DNA from 3 places in the Sinorhizobium arboris LMG 14919 genome. Region 3 is predicted to be linked to each of the others. Evidence: predicted binding sites of a transcription regulator. Region 3 holds the regulator's gene; each other region holds the start of a gene.
What was found. The regulator PhoB, encoded in region 3, activates phosphate uptake and scavenging genes when phosphate is short. The targets are predictions, from matches to a motif close to TGTCATNNANCTGTCAT.
Positions count from the first base shown of each region.

Region 1 (7,926 bases), 2.8 Mb from region 3:
CATGAGCTCCTGCCGCGTCCGTAGCAGGTCCCGGATCGCCGCGTCGGGAACGGCGAGGCGGCGGCGCAGCGTCGACTTCACGCGGATGTCGACCGGCGCATTTTCGTCCGGGAGCCAGTCCGCGTGCACACGGCTTGCCTCGAGGCCGGCAAGCGAGCCTATCGCGGTTGCCTCGGCGAAGCGGGCAAGCAGATCGTCGATCCCGCATTCGGCGAGTTTCGCACCTGCGCGCGAAAGCGCCTGCAGGCTTCTTTCGAAAGCCGCCGCTATCTCCGGCGTAAGCCCTTCAAGAAGGATGCCTTCGGGGATGGCGAGCTTCAGGCCGGCAAGCGGGATGGGCTCGAGCGGTCGCGGCGTCTCGCCGGCCATGACCGCGTCGGCTGCCGCGCAGTCGGCGACCGTGCGCGCAAGCGGGCCGATCGAATCGAGGCTCGGCGACAACGGGAAGGCGCCCTCCAGCGGTATGCGGCGGGCGGTGGGCTTGAAGCCGACGAGGCCCTGCAGGGCTGCCGGAATGCGCACCGAGCCGCCGCTGTCGGAGCCGATGGCGATCTCGCTCGAGCCTTCGGCCGCCGACACGCCGGCACCCGAAGAGGAGCCGCCGGGAATGAGGCTCGGGTCGATAGCGTTGCCGGGCACCGGATAATGCGGATTGAGGCCTACGGCGGTGAAGGCGAATTCCGTCATATGCGTCTTGCCGATGATGACGGCGCCGGCCGCACGCAGACGCCGGACGATCGCCGCGTCTGCCGTTGCCGGAGGTGCCGCGCGGCGGATGACGGAGCCCGCAAGCGTCGGCTCGCCTGCGATGTCGAAGAGGTCCTTGATGGAGACGATCCGCCCGTCGAGAGCGCCGCGGCCCTTGCCCTCGCGCCGCCTCCGGTCGGCAGCGTCCGCTTCCGCGCGGGCCGTCTCGGGATAGAGTCTCACGAAGGCGCGCTCTTCATGCTGGCGGAGGTCGAGGCGGGCGAGAATGGCTTCGAGGCGGTCGCGGGAGGGCGTGTCTGGCCGGGGCAAGGAAGAAACCTCGTGAATTGCGGCAATCGCTGCCTGCCTGCGGAAAGCGAATGCAAGCTTCTTGAGCATGCGCGCGCTTTCGGGGCCGAAACCTTTGGAAGCGCTTCAATATTTAAAGGATCGCGCGATTGATATACAATAGCGGCGTTAGCGACTCTGGATGCAATCGGAAAGACGCCGATGCGAATTCTACGATCGTCCGCAATCCTCGACTCCTCCGCGATCCACGAGGTCAGATACGATGCGCCCCGCCGGACGTTGAGCGTCTGGTTCCTCGGCAATCGCAGGCCCTATCATTACCTCGACGTCCCGGAAGAGATTTACGAGGAACTGTTGCATGCGGATTCCGCCGGCAACTATTTCAATCAGCACATACGCCATCACTACGGTTTCCAGCATTAGGTCGGCTCGCCCCTCGTCCGCCTGCGGGCGCCTTTTCTCGCCGAGAGCGGGGCGAAGGTGTCTGGCGGCATCCCGTTTCACAGAACTGTCGCCAAACCGTCCGAATAGTTTCATCCGCCTGTAAAGCCGCTGACATCTGGCTCGCCAATGGTCCGCTCGCGAAAACCGACGATTCGCGAAACGGAACCGGAGGCACGGATTGGCCGCTCCCAGAAACACCCTCACCAGGCGTTCTTTCCTATTCTGCGCCGGCGCCGCCGGTCTTGTCGCTTCTTCCGGTCTCGCCACGCCGTTCTATGCGCGCGGCTACGGCCGGCCGGAATTCGCCCATGGGGTGCAGTCCGGCGACGTCGATACGAGCTCGGGGATGATCTGGACGCGGGTCGATCGGCCGGCGCGCGTCTCGGTCGAATACTCGACCACCGAGAGCTTTTCGAATGCCGTCAGGCTTGCCGATATCGATGCGACGCCGCTGACCGACTGCGCCGTCAAGTGCCGGCTCGACAAGCTGCTGCCGGACCAGGACATCTTCTATCGCTTCATCGCGACCGATCTCCACGATGCCAATCGCGTCTCCGAACCGGTCGTCGGGCGCTTCCGGACGGCACCCTTGCGCCGCCGCTCCGTGCGCTTCGTCTGGTCCGGCGACACGGCGGGGCAGGGCTGGGGCATCGACGAGGTCGGCATGAAGACCTATTCGACCATGCGGCTGCACGAACCGGATTTCTTCATCCATTCCGGCGACACGATCTATGCCGACAATCCTATCCCCGACGAGATCAAGCTGCGCGACGGCGGCATGTGGAAGAACCGGATCGTCACGCCCGAGAAGCGCGACGTCGCGCGCACCCTCGAGGAATATCGTGGCCAGTGGAAATACAACCTGCTTGATGAGCACGTGCGGGGGCTCCATGCCGAATGTCCAACCTTCTACCAGTGGGACGACCACGAGGTCCTGAACAACTGGTCGGCCTCGACCGATCTCAGCGACGACCCGCGCTATCCCGAAAAGGATGTGGCCGTCTATGCCGCCCGCGCGGCCCGCGCGTTCCACGAGATGACGGCGATCCGCACATGGCCGACCGAGCCGGGTCGCATCTTCCGCAAGATCGCCTACGGGCCGCTGCTCGACGTCTTCTTCGTCGATCTGCGCTCCTATCGCGGTCCCAACCAGGGCGAGGGGGATCCGGGCCTCTTCGGCTGGCGGCAGGCGGACTGGCTGAAGCGCGAGCTTGCGGCGTCCAGCGCCACCTGGAAGGTGATCGCCTGCGACATGCCGGTCGGCCTCGTCGTCTGGGACGACTACTCGGCAAGGCGCGGATCGGATGCCATCGCCGATGGCGACAATGGCGCGCCGAAGGGGCGCGAAACGGAATTTGCGGATCTCCTGCGCTTCATCCGCGACAATGCGATCGACAACATCGTGTGGCTGACGGCGGACGTGCATTACACGGCGGCACACCACTACGATCCCTCGCGCGCCGCCTTCAAGGACTTCTCGCCCTTCTGGGAGTTCGTCTCCGGGCCGCTTCATTCCGGCACCTACGGACCGAAGGAGCTCGACATGACCTTCGGCCCGGAGGTCCGCTTCATCAAGGCGTCGGGCGGAGGAATCGAGAGCAACCTGCCGCCCTCGGCGGGCCTGCAATTCTTCGGTATCGTCGATATCAGCGGCCAGACGAGGCAGATGACCGTGCGGCTGATGGACCGGCAGGACCAGGAACTCTGGCGGGTAACCCTCGATCCGGCGGCTTCCGCTTGAGCCGGCGGCGTCTCACGCAGGTCAGCCCTGCGCTCCGGCCCCCTTTCGCTTCCGGGAAAAAACCTGTATGAGCGCGGCAACTGAAAAGCGGTACCTGCCTCGTCGCGCGTGCCCACGAACTTTCCGAGACAAAAAATGAGCATTCGTAACATCGCGATCATCGCGCACGTCGACCATGGGAAAACCACGCTCGTCGACGAACTCCTGAAGCAGTCGGGCTCCTTCCGCGAGAACCAGCGGGTCGCCGAACGCATGATGGATTCCAACGAACTGGAAAAGGAGCGCGGCATCACCATCCTCGCCAAGGCGACCTCGGTCGAGTGGAAGGGTACGCGCATCAATATCGTCGACACCCCCGGCCACGCCGACTTCGGCGGTGAAGTCGAGCGCATATTGTCGATGGTGGACGGCGCCATCGTTCTGGTCGACGCCGCCGAAGGTCCGATGCCGCAGACGAAGTTCGTCGTCGGCAAGGCGCTCAAGGTCGGTCTTCGGCCGATCGTGGCGATCAACAAGATCGACCGTCCCGACGCCCGGCACGAAGAAGTCATCAACGAGGTATTCGATCTCTTCGCGGCGCTCGATGCGACCGACGAGCAGCTCGACTTCCCGATTCTCTACGGTTCCGGCCGCAACGGCTGGATGAACGTAAGCCCGGAAGGCCCGCAGGATGAGGGGCTGGCACCGCTTCTCGATCTCGTTCTCGATCACGTTCCGGAGCCGAGCGTCGGCGAAGGTCCGTTCCGGATGATCGGCACCATTCTCGAGGCCAATCCTTTCCTCGGCCGCATCATCACCGGGCGCATTCATTCCGGTTCGATCAAGCCGAACCAGGCGGTCAAGGTCCTCGGGCAGGACGGCAAGGTACTCGAGTCCGGACGCATCTCCAAGATTCTTGCCTTCCGCGGCATCGAGCGTCAGCCGATCGAGGAAGCCCATGCAGGCGACATCGTGGCGATCGCCGGCCTCTCCAAGGGTACCGTTGCCGATACGTTCTGTGATCCGGCCATAAACGAGCCGCTGAAGGCGCAGCCGATCGATCCGCCGACCGTCACAATGTCCTTCCTCGTCAACGATTCTCCGCTCGCCGGCACCGAAGGCGACAAGGTCACTTCGCGCGTCATCCGCGACCGCCTGTTCAAGGAAGCCGAGGGCAACGTCGCGTTGAAGATCGAGGAATCGTCCGAGAAGGATTCGTTTTTCGTGTCGGGCCGCGGCGAATTGCAGCTCGCGGTTCTGATCGAAACGATGCGCCGCGAAGGCTTCGAACTCGCCGTCTCGCGTCCGCGCGTGGTCATGCACAGGGATGAGAATGGACAGCTCCTGGAGCCGATCGAGGAGGTCGTCATCGACGTCGACGAAGAGCATTCGGGCGTCGTCGTTCAGAAGATGTCCGAGCGCAAGGCCGAAATGGCCGAGCTTCGTCCGTCCGGCGGCAACCGCGTCCGGCTCGTGTTCTTCGCGCCGACCCGCGGTCTCATCGGCTATCAGTCGGAGCTTCTGACCGACACGCGCGGCACGGCGATCATGAACCGCCTGTTCCACGACTATCAGCCGTATAAGGGCGAGATCGGCGGCCGCGTAAACGGTGTTCTGCTCTCGAACGACGCCGGCGAGTCCGTGGCTTACGCGATGTTCAACCTGGAAGACCGCGGCCCGATGATCATCGATGCCGGCGAAAAGGTCTATGCCGGCATGATCATCGGCATTCATACGCGCGACAACGATCTGGAAGTGAACGTCCTGAAGGGCAAGAAGCTGACCAACATGCGCGCATCCGGCAAGGACGAGGCGGTAAAGCTGACACCGCCGATCCGCATGACGCTCGACCGGGCGTTGTCATGGATCCAGGACGACGAACTGGTCGAGGTTACGCCGAAGTCGATCCGGCTTCGCAAGGTGCATCTCGATCCCAACGAGCGCAAGCGCTTCGAGAAGTCGCGGACAGCCGGCGCGGCTTAAGGGGCCGAAAGCGAGGCCCTCGTCCCGCTGCCGCGGTCTTCTCCGCGCATGCGGGGAGAAGGGGGATGCCGCACCGCCTCGCTCCCCTCTCCCGCGAGCGGAGAGAGGGCCAGGGGTGAGGGGACCGATCTCGGCAAACGGGAACCTCGATCCGAGAACGAACAGAAACCAGAACCCCGGAGCGATCCGGGGTTTTTGCTGTGTGTGCCTTTCGCGGGCGGCTTGCGGATAAAGTTAAAAAGGCGTTAACCTTGGGGCGGGTGCCGTTAAAGTTGCCTGTGGGTTAACGCCGCGCGGCAGCCGGGCGGGATTCCTGTCCGCCGCGTCGTGTGTTTAGAGTCGCAAGTCATGAAGACTGTTTCGATCGAGGTTCGGCCTGGGGAGCCGCATGAGGCGGCGGCGATTGCCGACGTGCATCGCGTTTCCTGGCTGCAGGCCTATGGCGGCATCATTCCGCACCGCCCCCTTGTCCGAATGGTCAATCGTCGCGACGAGACCTGGTGGCGCAAGGCCACGCGCGGACCGGCGACCCTTCTCGTCGTCGATGTCGCTGGAACGATTGCCGGCTATGCGACACTGGGCCTGAGCCGCGCGCGCGCGCTGCCCCAGGAAGGCGAGATCTACGAGATTTATCTCCGGCCCGAATATCAGGGCATCGGCCTCGGGCGCGTCCTCTTCGGCGAAGCAAAGAGCCTCCTGAAGTCGCTCGGCTGCGAAGGGCTCGTCGTCTGGTGCTTGGAAGACAGCGCGAATGCCTATAATTTCTTCCATTCGGCTGGCGGCCGCGACATTGCCGAAGGCATGGAGGATTTCGGCGAGAAGCACCTGAAGAAGGTCGGCTTCGTCTGGAACTGACCGGAGCTGCAACGCGCCCATTGCGCGCCCCGGACAGTGTCAATCCGGCAGGAAATGCATGGGCTCGCCTGCCTTCTCGCCTCGTTTTCCGTGATAGGCCGCCTTGTCCGTGCCGCAGCGGAAGCTTGCGGCCCTTGCGTCGGCTATCTTTCGTGCAAGCGCGTTCGCATCGGCGTTGGCAAGCGCGTCGACATAGCCGATAACGCAGCCATCGCCGTCCTCCTTCTGCGCGACCTTCGAGATCACCAGAACCTCTCCCTGCAGCGCCTTGGTGCTCCTGTCGGTCTGCGGATCCGGGTTCTCGATGACCCAGCGCAAAATGGCGGCAACCGGCTTCTTGCCCGCGTCGAGGCGCCATTCGACGGTCGTCTCGGCGTGGTTGAAGGGTCCGAAACTCTCGAAGCCGTTCTCCAGATAGCTCTGCCTGACATGGCCGAAGAAGAAGCTCTGGCGGATATCGCTCTCGATGAAGTGGACGGGATAGTCGCCGAAGCCGGGGCAAAGCATCTGCGACGAGGCGCCTTCCCACTCGCGCAGGAGGCGGCACTGGTCGCGGCTGGCGTCGGTGTAGACGCTGTCATTGGCGAGTGCAGGCGCCGAGATCAGGGCGGCGGAAAGAAAATAGCGAAGTTTCGGACGCATTGTCCTCTCCTGCGAAGATTAATATCAGCCCCGCCCCTTTTTGGCCGCGCGGCGTGCCTACAGCAAATCCGCCCGCCCGGAACCAAAGTCATGTTGCATCGCGGCATGTTTCCCTTTATCCGACGGGACGACTTTTCAAACGACCCCTGGAGGTGCTCATGCGGATCGACGCGATTTCCATCGGAAAGAATCCACCGGAAGATGTCAATGTAATCGTGGAAGTCCCGGTCGGCGGGCATCCGATCAAGTACGAAATGGACAAGGAGGCCGGCACGCTGGTGGTCGACCGCTTTCTCTACACGCCGATGACCTATCCGGGCAATTACGGCTTCGTGCCGCACACGCTTTCCGACGACGGCGATCCGATCGACGTGCTGATCTGCAATACCCGTCCGCTGGTCCCTGGCTGCGTCATCAATGTCCGCCCGATCGGCGTGATGATGATGGAAGACAATTCCGGCCAGGACGAGAAGATCATCGCGGTCCCCTCCGCCCATCTGACCAAGCGCTACGACAAGGTGCACGATTACACCGACCTGCCGGAAATCACGCTCAAGCAGATCGAGCACTTCTTCGAGCATTACAAGGATCTGGAGCCCGGCAAGTGGGTGAAGATCTTCGGCTGGAAGAATGCAGGCACGGCCAAGCAGCTGATCCGCGAAGCGGTCGAACGCGCCAAGACGAAGAAATAACTGCTTCCCTGCTTCACTGAGACAGCGAAGATATGATTGCCCCCGGATCGGCTTCGATCCGGGGGATTTTTGCTGCGTATCGCCTGCAATGTTCAGTCGCGCTTCACTGTCTCATGGAAACAGCGAAGCGCTGAAACCCTCTGGCTGACGCACTTCCGGACGGAAAACCGCTAAACCGTTTTCCTGGAGGCCTCTAGCGCAGCAGCGCCGGAGCGATGGTGGTGTTCAGGAACAGCTGGATGAAATAGAGGATCACCAGCACGACGAGCGGCGAAAGGTCGACGCCGCCCATGTCGGGCAGCACGCGCCGAATCGGCCGGTAGAGCGGCTCGGTCAGCTGATAGAGCGAGCGGCCGATCATGTTGATCGCCTGATTGTTCACGTTGATCACGTTGAACGCATAGAGCCAGGAGAAGATGGCCGAGGCGATGATCAGAAACCACGCAATGTTGATGATGAAGTTCAAGGTGCCGATGACAGCAATCATGCCAGTCTCCAATTCGTTGTTGACAGACATGTAGACATTAGGAACTGAACGAGCAAGTACGCCGGCCCGCCTCGTGCGATCATGTTTAATGGCACGGGGAGCGTGTT
Region 1 covers NZ_ATYB01000014.1:3,032,932-3,040,857, reverse strand. The annotation lists gene SINAR_RS0125925 (amidase) at 1-1,017, opposite strand, end outside; gene SINAR_RS0125920 (KTSC domain-containing protein) at 1,198-1,419, shown strand; gene SINAR_RS0125915 (alkaline phosphatase D family protein) at 1,619-3,181, shown strand; gene typA (translational GTPase TypA) at 3,317-5,143, shown strand; gene SINAR_RS0125905 (GNAT family N-acetyltransferase) at 5,492-5,998, shown strand; gene SINAR_RS0125900 (hypothetical protein) at 6,038-6,640, opposite strand; gene ppa (inorganic diphosphatase) at 6,799-7,332, shown strand; gene SINAR_RS0125890 (YggT family protein) at 7,526-7,819, opposite strand.
Region 1: SINAR_RS0125915 (alkaline phosphatase D family protein) is a predicted target of PhoB. The motif match lies at 1,495-1,511, and genes of this name have one in related genera.

Region 2 (7,926 bases), 1.5 Mb from region 3:
TCGGGATCCAGCGCAAGCGCACGCGCCAGGGCCGCACGCTTGATCATTCCGCCCGAAAGCTCGGACGGATACTTCTCCGCCGCCTCCGGCGCCAGGCCTACCAGTTCGATCTTCAACCGCGCCAGTTCGTCCATCAGATCTTGCGGCAGATCGAGATATTCGCGCATCGGCACCTGGATATTCTCACGCACCGTCAAGGCGGAGAAAAGCGCGCCATGCTGGAACAGCACGCCGAGGCGCATATCGAGCGCGATGCGCTCGGCCTCGCCCATCTTGTCGTAATCGGCGCCGAGAATTTCGATCGTGCCGGAACGCTTCGGCAGGAGCCGGAGGACGGTGCGCATCAGCACCGACTTTCCGGTTCCGGAGGCGCCGACAAAGCCGAGGATTTCGCCCCGCAGCACTTCGAGATTGAGGTTGTCGAGAACGATATGGTCGCCGAATCCGACGGTAAGATCGCGAACGGAGAGGACCGCCTCTCGCTGTTCCCTTGCATCCTCTTGCTTCTCGATTGCCGCTTGAACCATGTTCGCTACCTCAGAAATCGATTGCCGCGTAGAACATGGCGAACAATCCGTCGATCAGAATCACGACGAATATGGATTTGACGACGGACGACGTCACGCGCCGCCCGAGCGACTCGGCGCTGCCCCCGACCTTCAGTCCCTCGACCGCGGCCACGACGCCGATGATGAGCGCCATGAATGGCGCCTTGATCATACCGGCGGCGACCGAAGAGAAATCGACCGCCTCCTGCAATCGCGCCAGAAAGGTCGGGATCGTGATGCCGGAATAGGCCCAGGCCACCATGGCGGCCCCGGTAAGGGCGGCAAAGTTCGCAATGATCGTCAGGAGCGGCAACACAATCGTCAGCGCCACGAGACGCGGAAAGACCAGGACGCCCACCGGGCTCAGGCCCATGACCTTGAGCGCGTCGACCTCTTCGCGCATTTTCATGGAGCCTATCTCGGCGGTAATCGCGCTGCCCGACCGGCCGGCGATCATGATTGCAGTGAGCAACACGCCGATCTCGCGCAATTGCAGAATGCCGACAAGATCGACGACGAAGATTTCCGCGCCGAACGAGCGAAGCTGGAATGCTCCCTGCTGAGCGATGATGGCGCCGATCAGGAACGACATCAGAGTGATGATCGGCGTCGCCATGACACCCATACGATCGATCTGGTGAACGATCGCAGCAGGCGAAACGCCGGCGTGACGCCCGAGCTTCATCTGAGCGCCGCGTACTGCGGACCCCAGGATGAACATGGCCGCTACCGTGTCGGTCCATATGGAAACCGTCAACTCACCCACTGGAGTGAACAGCCGCTGGAAAAGCGGCATTCTGGCCGCATTCTCTTCCGGGCGGCGCAGTTGCTTCGGCAGGGCGCGGACCAATTCGGCGTAGCGCTGGCCGCCCGCGAAACGAACCTCGTCGGCTATCCCATTCATGAAACGACGAATGATCCACGCGCCGGCCGTGTCCATCGCCGTGATGCCGGAAAAGTCGAACTCGTTCTGCCCGCCGGCGGGTTTTTCAAGCCGCTTCAACTTGGCAGCCATCGCCTCCGCCGTCTCATGCCGCCAGTCGCCGCTAAACACATATCGCCGACCGTTTCCGGCGGCGCCCTCCTCGACGACGACGTCGGCAGCGGTCTCTGTCTGGGCACGCGTCACGTGATATCAGTCTTTCAGCTCGTTCTCCTCATAGTCTCTTAAACCAGATTCCGCTTGATGACAAAATCGTGCGGGAATTCAAAGTCGTACAGTGCCCCTGGTGCGACAGAAATGACACAATGGGTCACAAGCTTCGCGAAAAGTCCGCCGTCCGCGACCGGAGCGGATCAGTCAAAGGGTCCCCTATGCCGATTTCTCTTACAGCCACCGTCGAACATTTCCCGATTGCCGGTGCTTTCACCATTTCCCGGGGCTCGAAAACCACGGCAAGCGTCGTCACCTGCCGCCTTGCCGACGGCGAGCTATCGGGATGGGGCGAGTGCGTCCCCTATGGCCGCTACGGCGAATCGATCGAATCGGTGCTGAGTGCCATCGAGGCGGTTCGGCCGCTCATCGAAGAGGGCATGACGCGCACGGACCTGCAGCAGGCGATGAAAGCCGGCGCTGCTCGAAACGCGGTGGACTGCGCCCTGTGGGATTTCGAGGCAAAAGGCAGTGGACGCTCCGCTGCCGCGCTCGCCGGCCTGGCTGACCCGACGCCGTTGACCACCGCCTACACCTTGTCGCTCGCCGAGCCGGAGGAGATGAAAGCCCAGGCAGCGAAACACGCCCATCGGGCGCTTCTCAAGGTGAAAGTCGGAACGCCGGATGACACGGCGCGCATTCGCGCCGTCAGGAGCGGCGCACCCGACAGCCGGATCATTCTCGACGCCAACGAGGGATGGACCGCCGACAATATTGCCGCCCACTTCGCCGCCTGCGCCGAGCACGGCATCAGCCTCATCGAACAGCCGCTGCCGGCCGGGCACGACGAGATACTCGCCTCCCTGGCCCGGCCGGTGCCGGTCTGTGCCGATGAAAGCGTGCATGCCACGGAAGACCTCGAGAGGCTTGTCGGCCGCTACGACGCGGTCAACATCAAGCTCGACAAGACCGGCGGGCTCACCGAGGCACTGCGCATGCGCGCAGCCGCCGAGAGCCTCGGCCTCAAGATCATGGTCGGCTGCATGGTCGGCAGTTCGCTTGCCATGGCACCGGCGGTCCTCGTCGCCCAGGGCGCGGATTTCGTCGATCTCGACGGTCCGCTGCTGCTCTCCAAAGACCGTTCGCCGGGCCTGCGCTACGAGACCTCGCTCGTCTTGCCGCCGGAGGCCAGCCTCTGGGGCTGAAGATACCAGCCGAGGAAAGTGAACAGGCAGCCCGAGAGCGCGACCACCGACATGGAGTAGAAGCCGTCGACGCCGAACCAGGCGTAGAAATAGCCGGACAGAAAGGTGAAGATCGCCGTGAAGATGCCGGTGTAGAAAAAATAGAGCCCTTGCGCCGCCGCCTCCTGCTCCTCGGCGACACGCTCGACGAGCTTGTGCTGCATGCCCGTATGCATGATCGCATAGGTGAAGGCGTGAAGGCATTGCAGGACGAAATAGCCCGAGAAGCCGAGATCCATCGGAAAAATCAGCCAGCGCACGACCGCGAGCAGGCAGCCGGAAAAGATCATGGTCCAGACGCTGAAACGACGGACGATCGCCTTGGCGAAGAAGAACATCAGCACTTCCGCCGCCACGCCGGCGCTCCAGAGGACACCGATCTGCGTGCCGCTGTAGCCGATATGCTGCCAGTAGATGGCAGAGAAGGCGAAAAGCATCGCGTGGCTGCTGTTGACCAGGGTCACGCCGACCAGCAGCAGTTGCAGATCGGACTGGCGCAGCGACTGCGGCGGCGGCTCGGTGATCGCGGTAATCGGTGAGGGCCTGCGCGGCCGGCCGACACGCGGCGCCGCCACGGCCAACAGGATGGTGAGCGCGAAGCCCGCCGCCATGGCCGGCAGGACCACCTGCCCCCCGACAATCCCAATCAGCCAGCCGCCCAACATCGTCGCCCCGATAAAAGCGACCGATCCCCAGACACGCATTTGCGCATAGTCGAAACCCCAGCGCCGCACTCCGGAAAGCGCGATCGCCTCCACAATCGGCACATAGGGCGAATAAACCGCCGATTGCAGAGTGTAGATGACGAGCACCGGCCAGAAGCTCTGCGCATAGAATAAAACGATGGCCCCGGCGAAGGACAGGATACCGGACCAGATCAGGACGATCGCCCGCTCGCCAATGCGGTCGGCGAGAACGCCCGCCAGCGGGGCGGTGATCACCCGGATGAACATCGGGACCGCAAGCACCACGCCGATTTCGAAGTCGCTGAGCGACAGGCCGCTGAGCCAGACCGGGAAATACGGCATCGCGAAGCCGTTGACGATCAGCGGCGCTGAGAAGAGCAGCGCGATGCGGAGTGCGAAATGGCGCGGCGGGGGCCCCGCGACGAATGCGGGAGCAGATGAGGGAATCATGGAGAAACCTGATGGCTGTACACCACCATTAACACAACCGCGCGTGCGTTTGCCATCGGCTAGTTGTCACAGCGGAAGCTTGTCCACCGCCACGATAACCGCCATGCCGGCCAAGCCTTCGTCACCCCAAGATCTCTCAGGCGGCCTGCGGCGCAAACCGCCTGACGGGCATCGCCTCTGCCTCGCCGGCGTGTTGCTTTGCCTCCGTGTCGCCGCGCACCTGGTGCCAGGTGATAAGCTCCATCGTACCGTCGTGATGTTCGGCGATTGCCGTGCAGCTCTCCACCCAGTCGCCTGTGTTGATGTATTTGATGTCGTCGATCTCTTCGATGACCGCATGATGGATGTGACCGCAGATCACCCCTTGCGCATTGTGGCGACGGGCTTCCTCGGCCACGACTTTCTGGAACTCGCCGATGAAGTTCACGGCATGTTTCACCTGCAGCTTGGCCCAGGAGGAGAATGACCAGTACGGCATGTCCAGACGACGGCGTACCGCCGCAAGGCCGATATTGATGGCGATCGCCATGTCGTAGGCCCAGTCGCCGAGATAGGCGAGAACGCGTGCATTGCGCACGACGACGTCGAACTCGTCGCCGTGCAGCACGAGATAGGTCCGCCCGTCGGCGCCCCGATGGAGGTGGCGCTGCGCCACTTCGATGCCGCCGAAATGAACGCCCGGAAAGTCGCGGAGGAATTCGTCGTGATTGCCGGGGATGTAGATGATCCGCGTGCCTTTTCGCGCTTTGCGCAGAAGCTTCTGCACGACGTCGTTGCACGATTGCGGCCAGTACCAGCTGCGCTTCAGCCGCCAACCGTCCACGATATCGCCGACCAGGATGATCGTCTCGGCCTCGTGGTGCCGCAGGAAATCCAGCAAAAAGTCCGTCTTGGCCGCCTTCGAGCCCAGATGAACATCGGAAATGAAGAGCGTCCGCAGTTTCCGAACGGAATCCTGTTGGGGTGCCGATGCCGCCGCCATGCCAGCCTCATCCTGGTTAGCCGTTTCAGGACCGTCAAAATCAGACTCGTGTTTCAGGAAGATGACACGGGGCGCGCTCTTCAAAACCGTCGTGCAATTCGGGCGAAGCGCATTCGCAGCGAATGCCGCGGAAAGAACCGCCTCGAAACTGTACCTGCTGGTCGATTCATGCCAAAAGGCACGACATCGATCAGCACTGGACGTGAACGCGATCTCGCAGCCGCGCTCTCGCGTCCCACGCAAGAATTCAAGGAATGCAAAGGCATGAGCACGGGCGATAAAGCGAAATCCCAAGCCGTTCCCGCCAGCGGTGACATCGATCAGCAGGCGCTCTTCTTTCACCGCTATCCTCGCCCCGGCAAGCTCGAGATACAGCCGACCAAACCGCTCGGGAACCAGCGCGACCTGGCGCTCGCCTATTCGCCCGGAGTCGCCGCACCCTGCCTCGCCATCAGAGACAACCCCGAGACCGCAGCCGATTTCACCGCCCGCGCCAATCTCGTCGCCGTGGTATCCAACGGCACCGCCGTTCTCGGTCTCGGCAATATCGGTCCCCTCGCCTCCAAACCGGTGATGGAAGGGAAAGCCGTTCTCTTCAAGAAGTTCGCAGGGATCGACGTCTTCGACATCGAAATCGACGCACCGACGGTCGACCGGATGGTCGACGTCGTCTCGGCACTGGAGCCGACCTTCGGCGGCATCAACCTCGAGGACATCAAGGCACCTGAATGTTTCGAGGTGGAGCGGCGTCTGCGCGAAAAAATGGAAATACCGGTCTTCCACGACGATCAGCATGGGACCGCGATTATCGTTGCGGCGGCGGTATTGAACGGCCTGGAACTCGCCGGCAAGGACATTGCCGAGGCCAAGATCGTCGCCTCCGGTGCCGGAGCGGCGGCGCTTGCCTGCCTCAACCTCCTCGTCACGCTGGGCGCGAGGCGCGAAAACATCTGGGTCCACGACATCGAAGGTCTCGTCTACAAGGGACGCGAGGCCCTCATGGACGAGTGGAAAGCCGTTTACGCGCAGGACAGCGACAATCGCGTACTCTCCGACAGCATCGGCGGAGCCGACGTGTTCCTGGGCCTTTCGGCCGCAGGCGTTCTCAAGCCCGAACTGTTGGCGCAGATGGCCGAAAAGCCACTGATCATGGCGCTGGCCAACCCCACGCCTGAGATCATGCCCGAGGTGGCCCGTGCCGCGCGCCCCGACGCCATGATCTGCACCGGACGATCGGACTTTCCGAACCAGGTCAACAATGTCCTCTGTTTCCCGCATATCTTCCGGGGCGCGCTCGATTGCGGCGCGCGCACCATCAACGAAGAGATGAAGATGGCGGCCGTGCGCGCAATCGCCGGTCTTGCCCGCGAGGAGCCGTCGGATGTCGCGGCGCGCGCCTATTCCGGCGAGACGCCGGTGTTCGGCCCCGATTACCTGATTCCTTCACCTTTCGATCAGAGGCTGATCCTGCGCATTGCGCCGGCCGTTGCAAAGGCTGCGGCCGAAAGCGGCGTCGCCACACGCCCGATCCAGGACTTCGACGCCTATCTCGATAAGCTCAACCGTTTCGTCTTCCGCTCCGGCTTCATCATGAAGCCGGTCTTCGCGGCGGCGAAGAACGCGGCGAAGAACCGCGTGATCTTTGCCGAGGGCGAAGACGAGCGGGTGTTGCGTGCGGCCCAGGTGCTGCTGGAAGAAGGCACCGCCAAGCCGATCCTGATCGGCCGTCCGCAAATCATCGAAACGCGACTGCGGCGCTACGGCCTCAGGATCCGTCCCGATGCAGATTTCGAGGTGGTCAATCCCGAGGGCGACCCGCGCTATCGCGACTATGTCGACGATTATTTCGCGCTCGTCGGACGTCTCGGCGTCATTCCCGAAGCAGCCCGCACCATCGTCCGCACGAACACGACCGTTATCGGCGCGCTCGCTGTCAAGCGCGGCGAAGCGGATGCGCTGATCTGCGGGGTCGAAGGCCGCTACAGCAAGCATTTGCGCGATGTGTCGCAGATCATCGGCAAGCGTGCGGGCGTGCTCGACTTTTCGGCGCTCAGCCTCCTGATCTCACAACGCGGCGCGACCTTCTTCACCGATACCTATGTCAGCTTCAGCCCCAGCGCGGAGGAGATCGCTCAGACGACGGTCATGGCGGCAAACGAAATTCGCCGTTTCGGCATCACGCCGCGCGCAGCCCTCGTCTCCCACTCGAACTTCGGCTCGCGCGATTCCGAGAGCGCCTTCAAGATGCGCACCGCGCTGCAGCTCGTGCGCCAGCTCGCTCCCGATCTTGAAGTCGATGGCGAAATGCATGGCGATTCCGCCATCTCCGAGGTCCTGCGCCAGCGTGTAATGCCGGACAGCACGCTGAACGGCGAAGCGAATCTGCTCGTCTTCCCCAACCTCGACGCTGCCAACATCACGCTCGGCGTGGTCAAAACCATGACGGACAGCCTGCATGTCGGTCCGATCCTCCTGGGCTCGGCATTGCCGGCGCACATTCTGTCGCCGTCCGTCACCTCGCGCGGCGTCGTCAATATGGCGGCGCTGGCCGTTGTCGAATCGAGCCACCCCGACTGAGGGGTGGCGCGCCTCCTCATTCACAGCGGATGGCGGACACCCTTCCACCGGTAAGGACGCAGCTGCATCAGCGATATCTCCGCTCAAAATGCAATTTCAGATTGCATTAGCGGGATTGCTGCACCGTTTACGAAATATTGCACTAGACAAAACCGGCCGCCGTAAACCATGTTTATTATAGGGGCAAGTTTCGGTGTTACGGCATGACTAATGAACAGGCTGTCCTCAATCTGCTGGATATCGTGGAATATGGAGGTTGCGCGGACCCCGAGCGATTCTTCGCCCTGATGCGTCGAACCTTCAACATCGCCCATCTCTTGTATCTGGAGGCGGAGTCCCTTCCGGA
Region 2 covers NZ_ATYB01000014.1:1,702,166-1,710,091, forward strand. The annotation lists gene SINAR_RS0119500 (ABC transporter ATP-binding protein) at 1-527, opposite strand, end outside; gene SINAR_RS0119505 (ABC transporter permease) at 538-1,677, opposite strand; gene dgcA (N-acetyl-D-Glu racemase DgcA) at 1,863-2,846, shown strand; gene SINAR_RS0119515 (MFS transporter) at 2,798-4,021, opposite strand; gene SINAR_RS0119520 (UDP-2,3-diacylglucosamine diphosphatase) at 4,158-5,003, opposite strand; gene SINAR_RS0119525 (NADP-dependent malic enzyme) at 5,268-7,580, shown strand; gene SINAR_RS0119530 (LuxR C-terminal-related transcriptional regulator) at 7,784-7,926, shown strand, end outside.
Region 2: SINAR_RS0119520 (UDP-2,3-diacylglucosamine diphosphatase) is a predicted target of PhoB. The motif match lies at 5,054-5,070, and genes of this name have one in related genera.

Region 3 (7,926 bases):
CACCTCGGTCGTCATGGCGCGTTTCTCGGCCATCACGGCATAAGCGAGGAAGCTCGCGCCGTTGACATAGAAGGCAAAGAGCAAAAGGCCGCCGGCAAGACCGTTTGCGGCCGGATCGGCGACGATGAAGCCCAGTGGGACGGCGCCGTAGAAGGCGAAATCGAGGACGATGTCGAGAAAACCGCCGAAATCCGTTTTCCGGCTCGCGCGGGCGACGGCCCCGTCAAGGCCGTCGCAGAGCCGGCTTACGAGGATCAGGGCCGCTGCGGGCAGATAGGCGCCGAGACCGACCAGCAGGGCTGCAGCAAGACCAAGGCAAAGACCGAGGATCGTGACGGCATCGGCGCTTACCCCGCGGCCCGCCAGTGCGGCGCCGAGCCTGTCCAGAACCGGATCCAGATGTTTTCGAAGTGCCCCGTCGAGCATAGCCGTTCGACCTCTTCTGCAATTCTCGCTCCTGTGCTTGTCACAGCAAGCCAACCAGGCCAAGCCCTTTGGATGAACGCCTTTCGCGCCGCAGGCGCGGCACTGCTGAACCCCAGTGACGAGCACAGGAATAAGGGAGGAAGGGGCTAAGATGCGGTGCCCCGATAGGTTTCATAGGCCGTGCAGTCCATGAATTTGAATGCCACGGGCACAATCTTGCTGTTATTCTTGACGAAACCATATTGCTGTAGAATACGCGTACGGATTTGGAACAGGGTGTTGCACATGTACCGCGCATTGACACGCGACATCGAAGTGACGGTCGAGCCGTACTACCTGGAAGAGCAGTCGGATCCCGATGACAGCCGCTATGTCTGGGGCTATCGCATCATCATAGCCAACCACTCCGACGTCGCGGTCCGCCTGATGACCCGCTACTGGCACATTACCGACGAGAACGGGCAGGTGGACGAGGTCAGCGGCCCCGGCGTTATCGGCGAGCAGCCGCTGCTCAATCCCGGCGATACCTACGAGTACTCCTCCGGCTGCCCCCTGGATACGCCGTCCGGCGTGATGTTCGGCCATTACAGCATGGAAGCGGAAGGCGGGGAGACCTTCAATGTCGCCATCCCCGCCTTCTCGCTCGATTCGCCGGGCCTCGTCCGCACCCTCAATTAATCCCGCGCGCTTGCCTTACTGCGAACGCACCTCGCTCGCCTCGAAGCGATAGGTCGTCGAGCAGAACTCGCAAGTGACCTTGATCAGGCCGTCCTCGACGCTGCCTTCGATGTCCTCGTCACTCAATCCCACCAGCACGTCCCTGATCTTCTCGCGCGAGCAGCTGCAGCGATCATAAACGGCCTGCGGTTCATAAACGCGAACGCCGCGCTCATGGAAGAGGCGGTACAGCAATCGCTCGGTCCCGACGGTCGGATCGGTCAGCTCATCGGTGTCGATCGTCTCGACCATCACCTTGGCTTCCGCCCAGAGGTCGTCCTCGTCGAAAATGTCCTCGCCGTCTCCGTCGCCGTCACCTCCAGGCAGATCCGGCTGGCGCATCCGGTCCGGGGCGTCGGGCAGGAACTGCGCGACCATGCCGCCGGCGCGCCAGCGATGCCGCGGCTTGCCGTTCTCGTCCTTATCGAGAAGCTCGGCAACGGCGAGGCGCACTCTGGTCGGTATCTGCTCCGACTGGCGGAAATAGGCGCCGGCGATCTCCTCGAGCGTCGCCCCGTCGAGCGCAACGACACCCTGATAGCGCTGGGTATGCGCGCCCTGGTCGATCGTGAAGGCGAGGACGCCGTTGCCCAACAGTTCGTGAGGCTGAGCGCGTCCGCTCTTTTCGGCAGCGGCGAGCGCGTCCTCATCGTAGCGGGCATAGGCGCGGACGCGGTCCGGCGTCGAGAAATCCGCAACCACGAGGTCGACCGGCCCATCGCCCTGTGTCTGGACGATCAGCTTGCCTTCGAATTTCAGCGACGTTCCGAGCAGGACCGTCAGCACCACGGTTTCGGCGACAAGCCGCGCTACCGGAAGCGGATAGCTGTGCCGCTCGAGAATGGCATCAAGCATCGGGCCAAGCTGTACGGCGCGGCCGCGCACGTCGAGTCCCTCGACCTGAAAGGGCACGACCTGATCGTCACCGGCAAAATCGAACTCGCCAAGTCCCGGCGCTGTTTCTGTCATCGCTTGCTCCTTGCCTCGACCATGATCGTCCGGATTGCGTCAATCCGGGATTGTGGTCATGACCTTTCCAAAAAACTCTTTACGGGATGCGCACGGAAACCGCTCGCTTCCCCTTCGTGTCGGCACGGCCGCCCAAGTGCACCGGCGGGCACCGGTACAACCGTCCGCCATTCCATTTGATCCCGTCATGGACGAATTTCTCCGCCGGCACGAGCCTGGAAACGCCTTGAGTTTCCAGGTGGGCGATGCCCGGCGTGGGCGGCTGACCGATTTGAAGATCGGAGCGCCCGCTCCCTACAACGCCGCGCATCCTGTCCGACGCGCAAAGATCGCTGTAGCACTTTGACCTGCTGCATGCTTTGTCCCTGAATCGGCTAGGATTCGAAGAAACATGCAGTAGATCGTGTCGTATGGAGCCGATTTCAAGTGACGCCCAGGCACTGCCCGCCTCTACCCCTCAGACCACGCCCATGCACCAGGCGAGGATCGACTTCTGCGCGTGCAGCCGGTTCTCGGCCTCGTCGAAGACCACGGATTGGGGACCGTCAATGACCTCATCTGTTACTTCCTCCCCGCGGTGCGCCGGAAGGCAATGCATGAACAGGGCGTCCGGCGCCGCGTGCTTCATCAGCGCGCCGTTGACCTGATATGGCTGGAAGACGTTGTGCCCGCGGGCGCGATGCTCCTGGTTCATCGAAATCCAGGTGTCCGTGACGACGCAGTGGGCACCGGCAACCGCCTGCTCCGGCTCGTGGCTGAGCAGGACCTCGGCTCCGTTGTTGCGCGCCCAGTTCAGGAACTTGTCGTGCGGTTCGGAGCCCAGCGGCACGGCCATGTTCATGCGGTAGCCGAAACGCGCCGAACCTTCGATCAGCGAGTGGAGCACGTTGTTGCCGTCGCCGGTCCAGGCGATCGTCTTGCCTTTGACCGGGCCCCGGTGCTCCTCGAAGGTCAAAATATCGGCCATGATCTGGCAGGGATGCGTATCGTCGGTGAGCCCGTTGATGACGGGCACGGTCGCATGCTCTGCCATCTCCAACAGCCGGCGGTGGTCGGTCGTGCGGATCATGATCGCATCGACGTAGCGCGACAGTACCTTCGCCGTGTCGCCGATCGTCTCCGCTCGGCCGAGCTGCATTTCGGTGCCCGACAGAAACAGCGTCTCGCCGCCAAGCTGGCGCATGCCGACATCGAAGGAAACGCGCGTGCGGGTGGACGGTTTCTCGAAGATCATCGCAAGCATCTTGCCGGCAAGCGGCTTCTCGGCGGTCCCTGCCTTGGTCGCCGACTTGCGGACGCGGGCATCGTCGATGATGGTCCTGAGGTCGGTGGCCGTCATGGCTGAGAGATCGAGGAAGTGTCTGGTCATGCTGCCTTTTGTCCTGTCGTAGAATCCGTTTGTCGATCCCGCTCGGGTCGGTTCGAACCGAAGCGTTCGGGCGCTCAAGCCGCGGCGTTGCCGCTCTTCCCGCGCACCGCTTCCGCGGCGCGCTCGAGCCGCGCCAGACCTTCGCGCGCCTCGGCGGCGGTGGTGATCAGCGGCGGCAACAGGCGCAACACGTTTTCGCCGGCCGGAACGGCGAGCAGTTTCTCGGCGCGAACTGCCTTCAACAGGTCCGCCGAGGGCACCTTCGCCTTGATGCCGAGCATCAGCCCGTCGCCGCGGATTTCCTCGATCACATCCGGAAAACGGTCCTTCAGCGAAGCAAGCCCCTGACGGAAGACGAGAGCCACCTCGCGCACCTGATCGAGAAAGCCTTCGGCAAGAACCACGTCGAGCACGGCGTTTCCGACCGCCACGGCCAGCGGGTTGCCGCCATAGGTCGAACCGTGCGTGCCCGCCACCATGCCGGCGGCCGCCGCTTCAGTCGCAAGGCAGGCGCCGAGCGGAAAACCGCCGCCGATGCCCTTGGCGACCGCCATGATATCCGGCGTGATACCTGCCCATTCATGGGCGAAGAGCTTGCCGGTGCGCCCGACCCCGGACTGGACCTCGTCGAGGATCAGAAGCAGGCCGAACTCGTCGCAGAGTTCGCGCAGTCCCTGCATGAACTCCTTCGATGCCAGCCGAATACCGCCCTCGCCCTGGATCGGCTCCACGAGGATCGCTGCGGTTTCGTCATTGATCGCGTTCTTGACTGCCGCGATGTCGCCGAAGGGAACCTGATAGAAGCCCGGCGCCTTCGGTCCGAAGCCTTCGATGTATTTCTGTTGCCCGCCGGCGGCGATCGTCGCGAGCGTGCGACCATGGAAAGCGCCTTCGAAGGTAATGATGTGGAATTTCTCCACGTGCCCCTTGGCGAAATGATAGCGCCGTGCGGTCTTGATCGCGCATTCGAGCGCCTCCGCACCCGAATTGGTGAAGAACACACGGTCGGCGAAGGTGACCTGGGTCAGCCGCCGCGCAAGGCTTTCCTGCCCCGGAATCTCGTAGAGATTGGACAAATGCCAGACCTTGTCGGCCTGCGCCTTCAGGGCTTCGACGAGATGCGGATGAGCGTGGCCGAGTGAGTTCACGGCGACACCGGCTGCGAAGTCGAGATAGCGGGTGCCATCGTCGGCGATCAGCCAAACGCCTTCACCTCGCTCGAAACGCAACGGCGCGCGCAGATAGGTGTCGTAAAGCGGCGTGGTTGCGGTCATGTCGAACTCTCCTTCATTCCGGCAGCAGCTCGGGTTCTTCGGCCCGGTAAAAATCAAAAATGCCGCCTCGCGGCGGCGAGAGGCACTATTCCCATTTCGCACCGCAATGTCAACAAAACCAAGGTTTGCAGGCGCTTGCAGATACCGATTCCGAACCGTGAAAAAATCGCGCCTTGGGACTTGCAAAAATGCAACGCTCCGACAGCAAGTTGGGGAAAACCACGAAATCGATTCGGCGCGATTCCGGCGACTCTTGCCACGGAGTCACCCTGCCGGTAGGTTAATATTCAATTACTAGACGCATGCGGCGGACCTAGTCACCAAAAGTATTATCGCGTTGAATCTTCGGGCTTTTCCCGGGGAGCGGTGACGGATTCCGCCATCCCAACGCCGAGAACGGGGAGTGCAGAGATGAACTGGACTGACGAGCGGGTCGAGAAACTGAAGAAGCTGTGGTCGGAGGGCCTGAGCGCCAGCCAGATCGCGGCGCAGTTGGGCGGCGTCAGTCGCAACGCGGTCATCGGCAAGGTTCACCGCCTGAGCCTGCCCGGTCGCGCCAAGGCCGGCGGAAATGCGACCGCTGCTGCCCGCCCCAAACGGGCGACCTCCGCGCCACGCGCACCGAACTACGCCGCGCGTTCGGTAACGCGCACCGTGACCCGGACTGCCGGCGCGACAGCGCTCAAGGAAGAGATCGCAGTCGACCTGGCGATCGACCAGGAAATGGAACTCGACAGCAACATCGTCGTGCCGATGTCGCGGCGGCTGGAACTCACCGAGCTTACCGAACGCACCTGCAAGTGGCCGATCGGCGATCCGCTCAAGGAAGAGTTCCACTTCTGCGGCAACGAATCTCCGGAAGCCTCTCCCTATTGCACCTATCACGCCCGGCTCGCCTACCAACCCTCCGCCGAGCGCCGGCGCATGCGCTAGATCACGATGATTTTAGGTCTGGTCGACCTGAAATCATGAACGTAACGGTTTCCGTGCGAAGTGCGCAGTTTAGTTCAATGCATCAGAGCGTTTCGCCGCTTCAATGAAGCAGTGGACCGCTCCCAGGCGCACTCGACAACGAACAAAATGGGGCCGGAAGGGCCCCTTTTTCTTGCCATGTCGCAAGCCGGCACGGGCGACATTGGACGCACAGTCCTCAGCTTTCCAGCGAATAGCCCGCGCCGCGCACCGTCCGGATGACGTCCGGCATGTTGGAGAAGTTCAGCGCCTTGCGCAGACGTCCGACATGGACGTCCACGGTCCGTTCGTCGACATAGATGTCATGTCCCCAGACGCCGTCCAGAAGTTGCGAACGGGAAAAGACGCGTCCCGGTGAGGACATGAGGAATTCCAGAAGCCGGAACTCCGTAGGGCCCAGGCGCACTTCACGGCTGCGGCGATGGACCCGGTGCGTCTCCCGGTCGAGCTCGATGTCGCCGCAGCGCAGGAGCGTCGACAGGACCTCCGGCTTCGCTCGCCGGAGCATCGCCTTGACCCTCGCCATCAGTTCCGGCGTCGAGAAGGGCTTGACCACGTAATCGTCGGCGCCGGTGGCAAGGCCCCGCACCCGTTCGCTTTCCTCGCCGCGCGCCGTCAGCATGATGATCGGCAACCGTTCCGTTTCCGGCCGCTGGCGCAACCTGCGGCAGAGCTCGATGCCGGAAACTCCGGGCAGCATCCAATCGAGAATGAGAAGATCGGGCAGGCGCTCCTGCAGGCGGATTTCCGCCTCGTCGCCGCGAAGGATCGTATCCACCTCGAAGCCTTCCGCCTCGAGATTGTAGCGCAGGAGAACGCTCAGGGCTTCCTCGTCTTCGACTACGGCAATCTTCGGCAACATTCAGTAGGACTCCTTCCTACGCACGACGACCGTCATGCCGCCGCGCCTGGTATAGGCCGCGCCAGGGCGGCCGGAACAAAATTCTGCGTAGGCACCGGATGCCGTGCGATTTCAGTCCGTCACGGAACCCAATGTCGACGTCATGTCGTCCTTCGGCCGTTCGCCCTGCGGTTGGGCGCCTGTCGCCATGTAGTAGATCGTTTCCGCGATGTTGGTCGCGTGATCGCCGATACGCTCGATGTTCTTGGCGCAGAAGAGAAGATGCGTGCACGGCGTGATGTTGCGCGGGTCTTCCATCATATAGGTCAGCAATTCCCGGAACAGCGAAGTGTAGATCGCGTCGATCTCTTCATCGCGCTCGCGAATGCTGTTCGCCTTTTCAGGTGAGCGCGAGGCGTAAACGTCCAGGACCTCCTTCAACTGAACGAGCGCGAGCTCGGCCAGGTGTTCGAGGCCGCGCGCGAGCTTGCGCGGGATGCCGGACCCCGCAACGGCGATCACGCGCTTTGCCGTGTTCTTGCCGAGGTCGCCCACGCGCTCCAGGTCGGCCGCGATACGGATCGAACCCATGATCTCGCGGAGATCCGACGCCATAGGCTGGCGTTTGGCAATGGTGACGATCGCCTTCTCGCCAATCTGGCGCTCCGCGTCGTCCAGAATCGCGTCATCGGAGATCACCTTCTGGGCCAGGGCAAGATCGGAATTGACGAGAGCGCGGACGGAGTCCGCAACCATCTGCTCGGCAAGCCCCCCCATCTCGGAGATGCGTCGCGTCAGATATTTCAACTCTTCGTCGAAGGCGGACATGATGTGTGCGTGAGACATATTCGTTTCCTCGGGACACGCGCTGTTCTGAACGGGCTCGGTCGATCTTAAACCGGGAGGGGCGGAAAAGCGCGCCCCTCCGCCATCAGCCGAAGCGGCCCATGATGTAGTCCTGGGTGCGCTGATCGTCCGGGTTGGTGAACATTTTGTCGGTATCGTTCTCCTCGACGAGATTGCCGAGATGGAACATGGCCGTGCGCTGCGAAACACGCGCCGCCTGCTGCATCGAGTGGGTGACGATCACGATCGTGAAATTTGCCCGCAATTCGTGGATGAGTTCCTCGACCTTCGCGGTCGCAATGGGGTCGAGTGCCGAGCAGGGTTCGTCCATCAGGATGACCTCAGGGCTGACCGCGACGGCGCGGGCGATGCAGAGGCGCTGCTGCTGGCCGCCGGAAAGGCCGGTGCCCGGCTCCTGCAGCCGATCCTTCACTTCGTTCCAGAGTCCGGCCTTCTGCAGGCTGGTTTCCACGACCTCGTCCAGTTCGGCCTTGGTGCGTGCCAGACCATGG
Region 3 covers NZ_ATYB01000014.1:227,428-235,353, reverse strand. The annotation lists gene SINAR_RS0112215 (CDP-alcohol phosphatidyltransferase family protein) at 1-426, opposite strand, end outside; gene apaG (Co2+/Mg2+ efflux facilitator ApaG/CorD) at 712-1,104, shown strand; gene SINAR_RS0112205 (Hsp33 family molecular chaperone) at 1,120-2,112, opposite strand; gene argF (ornithine carbamoyltransferase) at 2,570-3,481, opposite strand; gene SINAR_RS0112195 (aspartate aminotransferase family protein) at 3,556-4,755, opposite strand; gene SINAR_RS0112190 (GcrA family cell cycle regulator) at 5,167-5,688, shown strand; gene phoB (phosphate regulon transcriptional regulator PhoB) at 5,906-6,589, opposite strand; gene phoU (phosphate signaling complex protein PhoU) at 6,701-7,414, opposite strand; gene pstB (phosphate ABC transporter ATP-binding protein PstB) at 7,500-7,926, opposite strand, start outside.